Regions from separate parts of the Aliivibrio fischeri ATCC 7744 genome, predicted to be linked through region 2. Evidence: predicted binding sites of a transcription regulator. Region 2 holds the regulator's gene; the other holds the start of a gene.
The links. The regulator MetJ, encoded in region 2, represses methionine synthesis genes. The targets are predictions, from matches to a motif close to TTAGACNTNTANANGTCTAA.
Positions count from the first base shown of each region.

Region 1: a site for MetJ is predicted at 1,419-1,438, ahead of metH (methionine synthase). Genes of this name have one in related genera too.

Region 1 covers NZ_CP092712.1:367,351-370,569, forward strand. Annotated here, with positions in the region: gene AVFI_RS01710 (cation:proton antiporter) at 31-1,308, opposite strand; gene metH (methionine synthase) at 1,490-3,219, shown strand, end outside.
Region 2 covers NZ_CP092712.1:2,600,817-2,604,035, reverse strand. Annotated here, with positions in the region: gene AVFI_RS11905 (alpha-amylase family glycosyl hydrolase) at 1-947, opposite strand, end outside; gene metJ (met regulon transcriptional regulator MetJ) at 1,067-1,387, opposite strand; gene AVFI_RS11895 (O-succinylhomoserine (thiol)-lyase) at 1,734-2,900, shown strand; gene AVFI_RS11890 (bifunctional aspartate kinase/homoserine dehydrogenase II) at 2,900-3,219, shown strand, end outside.

The DNA of each region.
Region 1 (3,219 bases), 740 kb from region 2:
AACAAGCGCCTCTTCTATTAACTTCAATTTCTACATTTCTTTTTCAAGCTTCTTAGCTTTATCAATCATAGGAGTGATTGTTGACCCTTGTACTAAAATTGAAAAAACAACAACAGAGTAAGTCATTACAAGAATGATTTCTCTAACATCTATATTCTTTTCGGGGATAACCATAATTCCAGCAGGTATAGCTAGCGCCATTGCTAATGCTAAACCGCCTCTTAAGCCGCCCCAAGTTAAAATACGTACTGATAATGGGTTGTAAGTTCTAAATCGATTAAAGCCAATGTATGAGATAAATACACTTAAATAACGGCTTGTTAAAACTAAAGGAATAGAAATTGCCATTAATATCCAATCTTCTTGATGGAATTGGAATAAAAGCATAGACATACCAATTAATAGGAATAGTACGCCATTGAGGAATTCGTCGACAAGTTCCCAGAAGTGATCTAAATGATCTTCACTTTCTTTTGAAAACCCAATAAATCGAGTCCAGTTTCCTATCATAATACCAGAGACAACCATTGCTAGCGGACCTGAAACATGAAGTACTTCTGCTAGAGCATAACCAGCGGTTGGTATACCAATGGTTAATAGTAGCTCCATTGAATGGTCATTGGTTGAACTTATTAGATAATGGAAAACTAGCCCAAGAATAAATCCATAGGCGATCCCACCAATGGCTTCTTGGAAGAATAATGCAGTTACACTTCCTACTGTCGGTGTTTCATGACCGAAAGCAATGGTAAAGAGGGTTACAAAGATAACAAGGCCAAAGCCATCGTTGAATAATGATTCGCCTTCAATTTGAGTTGAGATTCGTTGCGGAGCATTCATCTTTTTAACGATAGCAAGAACGGCTATTGGGTCAGTTGGTGATATTAATGCACCAAATAGTAAGCAGTAAATAAGTTCTAAATTAACGCCGATAACATTACAAATTGCCCATAAAACAAAGCCGATAAAGAATGTTGAAAATAACGTAGCTCCCAAGGCAAGAACCGTTATTTCCCATTTCTGATCTTTTAAATTTTGTAATTTAATACCTAAACCACCAGCAAAAAGAAGAAAACCTAAAATACCTTTTAATAAAAAATCTTCAAAGTTAATGTCGGTTAATGTTTCTGTAGCAACTTCTCTAAGGTTAAACCAGTCATTTTGACCAGCAATGATGATGCCTAATGAAAGCATCATGGATCCGGCAGTAATTGCAATCGTTGTTTGCATTTTTCCTATTTTACTATTGAAAAATGCGATTAACATTGCAGCTGCTGCGAGAAAGCAGAGTGTGTTATATACGGACATTGCTTAACCTCTAGATTCTATTTAATGTAACAAAATGTGATTTATATCATTTTCCGCTCTATTTGATAAATATCAAATTTTATTTTCGTTTTGGTGAAATAAAAATGCTTTTAGACGTCTAGATTTCTATAAAATGTGTGATAGGATTGTAACAGAAACGTATTATGGATGAGGTTGTACCGTGGCAGGAAGCAATATAAAAGTACAAATAGAAAAGCAACTTTCAGAGCGAATTTTATTGATTGATGGTGGTATGGGCACCATGATTCAAGGTTATAAGTTTGAAGAGAAAGATTATAGAGGGGGACGCTTTAATCAATGGCATTGTGATCTTAAAGGTAACAATGATTTATTAGTTCTTTCACAACCACAAATTATAAGAGATATACACGAAGCCTATTTAGAAGCTGGTGCTGATATCCTTGAAACTAATACCTTTAATGCAACAACTATTGCTATGGCTGATTATGATATGGAAAGCCTTAGTGAAGAGATTAACTTTGAAGCAGCAAAGCTTGCTCGTGAAGTTGCAGATAAATGGACAGAAAAAACACCAAACAAACCTCGCTATGTAGCAGGAGTGCTTGGACCAACAAATCGAACTTGTTCTATTTCTCCAGACGTAAATGACCCTGGCTTTCGTAATGTATCGTTTGATGAATTAGTCGAAGCTTATTCAGAGTCAACTCGAGCACTTATTAGAGGTGGTTCAGATCTTATCCTCATCGAAACTATATTTGATACATTAAATGCTAAAGCGTGTTCTTTTGCTGTTGAATCTGTTTTTGAAGAGCTTGGTATTACTTTGCCTGTTATGATTTCAGGGACCATTACCGATGCATCAGGAAGAACATTATCGGGGCAAACAACAGAAGCTTTTTATAATGCATTAAGACATGTAAAACCTATTTCTTTTGGTCTTAACTGTGCACTTGGTCCTGATGAATTACGTGAATATGTAAGCGAGCTTTCACGTATTTCTGAATGTTATGTTTCTGCGCACCCAAACGCTGGTTTGCCTAATGCATTTGGTGAGTATGATTTATCTCCCGAAGATATGGCTGAGCATGTTGCGGAATGGGCAAGCAGCGGATTTTTAAATCTTATTGGTGGGTGTTGTGGCACCACTCCTGAACATATTCGTCAAATGGCTTTAGTTGTTGAAGGTGTGAAACCTCGACAATTACCTGAATTACCCGTAGCTTGTCGTCTTTCCGGATTAGAGCCTTTAACAATAGAAAAAGATTCTTTGTTTATTAATGTTGGTGAACGTACAAATGTTACTGGATCTGCACGTTTTAAACGCTTAATTAAAGAAGAGCTTTATGACGAAGCACTAAGTGTTGCTCAAGAGCAAGTTGAAAACGGTGCTCAAATTATCGATATCAACATGGATGAAGGCATGCTTGATGCTGAAGCATGTATGGTTCGTTTTTTAAATCTTTGTGCATCAGAACCTGAAATATCTAAAGTACCAGTGATGGTTGATTCTTCTAAATGGGAAGTAATTGAAGCTGGATTAAAGTGTATTCAAGGTAAGGGGATAGTTAATTCAATCTCTTTAAAGGAAGGCAAAGAAAAGTTTGTACATCAAGCCAAGTTAATACGTCGTTATGGTGCTGCAGTGATCGTTATGGCTTTTGATGAAGTTGGCCAAGCGGACACTCGGGAGCGTAAAATTGAAATTTGTACCAATGCCTACAATATTTTAGTTGATGAAGTTGGCTTCCCACCTGAAGATATTATTTTTGACCCTAATATTTTTGCGGTTGCTACAGGTATCGATGAACATAATAACTATGCAGTAGACTTTATTGAAGCCGTTGGTGATATAAAGCGAACGCTTCCTCATGCAATGATTTCAGGTGGTGTTTCTAACGTCTCTTTTTCTTTCCGTGGAAATAACTACGT
Region 2 (3,219 bases):
TCGTGCATTTGCATACCTTGATTAAGCCAATCCCCTCCTTTATGTCCTACGCCACTTTCATTAACTGCAAAGGTTTCAGCAATGCGAAAACGCAGAGGAAAGTCAAAAGCTGAGCAAAGAGCAGGATTTTGTTCGCTGCCATAACCTGTTTCAGTTATGTAGTTTTCGTTATTCCAGATCTCGGCAACCATATAGCCGAGTGGATTTACTTGTTCACCTTTATTATTGGTATAAAAGGTTTCTTTTGATGCGGCGTCAACGGCTTTACGAATGTTCGTCCAAGATTGTGTTGGCACTTGGTAGGCTTGGTCTAATCGCCAGCCGTCGATTTTTAATTCTTTAATCCAGTAGGTTGCGACTTCTTTATAAAAAGCTTCGCTTTCAGGGTAGTTAACAGGATTGTGCTCTCCTGCTGGAAGTAACCCTGTTGGCGATGGCTTAATCAGTCCTTTTTTATGGTGGCCAAATACGCCATCAAATAATACGTAAATACCACGCTTGTGAGCCTCTTCAACCAGTTCTTTGGCTTTTTCTAATGTGCCAAAGCGTGGATCTATTTTAAAAAAGTCAGTAGCAAAATATCCGGTAGCATCGAGTTTATCAGCCCAATGGTCTTGATTATCTAGAGGGGCAGATTCAAAGACAGGAGTCATCCAAATGGCATTCATACCAAGCGATTGAATGTAATCTAATGAATCAATAATTCCTTGTAAGTCGCCATTATGATGACTTGGGCCATAGCCAGTGCCATGTCCGATTGTGTTATCACCATCGACAAAGCTTTCGACCATGATTTGGTAAATTCGTAAGTTATCGCTTTGTGCCGTCATTTGCGGATCACACTGATAAGCTAAGGAAGAGAGGTCATTATTAGATGTTGAGCTACATGCGCTCAAAAGTGAGGTAATAGCGAGGGCTATTGTTGTTTTTGCGATCTGTTTTTTCACAGTAAGTCCTTTATATTTATAAGTAGGGCACTGTGATTATTTATTAGCCAAGAGGGAATGTAATCCTCCTAATTTTATTAAAAGAAGGAGGAGACAAAAGGAGGAGGAATAAAACGTATTTACTCTTCGTCAAACGCTTCGAATTCGATCCCCATTGCCGTCATTAATGCTTTTGCTTCAGCTGGAATATCATCTGGACGATCTTTACGTAGATCTTCATCTGTTGGTAAAGGCTGGCCAGTGTATGCGTGGAGGAATGCTTCACACAATAATTCACTGTTTGTCGCATGACGTAGGTTGCTTACTTGGCGACGAGTACGCTCGTCAGTAAGGATTTGAAGTACCTTTGTTGGAATAGAAACAGTAATTTTTTTTACTTGTTCGCTTTTTTTACCATGTTCGGCATAAGGACTTAAATAGTCACCATTCCAATCAGCCATTGTTCACCTTCGTTCAGAATTATTGATGTATATAAGTAGAATAGGCGATTTTAGCGATATTTACCGCTAAAAGTAAAGACATATAGACGTCTAGAAGTGTTGACGTCTCATTTTGTGGTGGTAAAGTAGACTATATACTTATGGATTAGCGTATATCAGTCATATTAATTATATGAGCGGGAAATTGCGAAGGAAAATTATCTATTATTAGAAATAAATTTCGGTAATTAATTTTATGTAATTATGAAATTTAAGACATGAAGATAAAGACATTCCCTTGTAAGCCTGTTTAGATAGTTTATATCGTTGGTATTACATTACTGCACCGCAGTTTGGAAGGGAAATTATGAGCGAAAGAAAACCTGCAACTATTGCTGTTCGTACCGGCATTGAAACAGACTCACAACATAACGCTGTTGTGCCACCTATCTACTTATCAACTAACTATAGTTTCCCAGAATTTGGGGATGTGCCTAAGTATGATTATGCTCGTTCTGGAAATCCAACTCGAACTCAATTAGAAACCACTCTTTCAGATTTAGAAGGTGGTGCAGGTGCAGTAGTAACTAACTGTGGAACATCCGCTCTTAATTTAATGGTATCGGCACTGCTTGGTCCTGACGATTTAATTGTTGCTCCCCATGATTGTTATGGAGGAACTTATCGATTGTTTAATACCCGTGCAAATAAAGGAGATTTTCAAACTTTATTTGTAGACCAATCTAATACTGAAGCTTTAGATGCTGCAATTGCTAAAAAGCCAAAATTAATCTTACTTGAAACCCCTTCAAATCCATTAGTACGTGTGGTGGATATTGCTGAAATTTGCCAAAAAGCGGCTCAAGTTGGTGCGTTAGTCGCAGTAGACAACACTTTCCTTTCACCTGTACTACAGCAGCCTCTCTCTTTAGGGGCGGATTTTGTTATTCACTCTACGACTAAATATATTAACGGACATTCTGATGTTGTTGGTGGTGTACTTATCGCTAAAACAAAAGATCATGCGGATGAGCTTGCATGGTGGGGGAACTGTATTGGAGCTACTGGTACTGCATTTGATAGCTACTTAACACTGCGTGGTATTCGAACATTGGGTGCACGTATGCGTGTGCATGAAGAAAATGCAATGGAAGTTCTCAAATGTCTTCAAGAACAGTCATTAGTAGGTACGATTTACCACCCAAGTTTACCTGATCATCCCGGTCATGAAATTGCAAAGCGTCAACAAGCAGGCTTTGGTGCTATGCTCAGTTTTGAACTAAATGGTTCACTTGAGCAATTGAAAGTATTCGTTAAAGAATTGAAATACTTCTCTTTAGCCGAGTCTTTAGGTGGTGTTGAAAGTTTGATTGCGCATCCAGGAACTATGACACATAGAGCGATGTCTGATGAAGCTCAAGAAGAAGCCGGATTAGCTCCAACATTATTGAGATTATCTGTTGGATTAGAAGATAGCCGAGATCTTATCGCTGATCTTCAACAAGCATTTACGATTGCCGCAGAGGTGAAATAATGACAAAACCTTGTTCTCGTCAATTACACAAATTTGGTGGTAGCAGCTTAGCTGACCCTGAGTGCTACCGCCGAGTTGCCACCATCTTAAAAGAATATTCAAATGAACATGATTTGATTGTTGTTTCTGCTGCAGGTAATACAACAAACCGTATTTTAGAGTGGATAGATAACCTTTCTAAAGATGGGCGTTTAGCTCATAACACATTAGAGTCTTTGCGGACATACCAACAGGAACTGATAACTGAATTACTGTCTGCTGAGAATGCTGAACCTTTATTGGCTGTTTTACATCAAGAATTGATTGCGATAGGGCAATT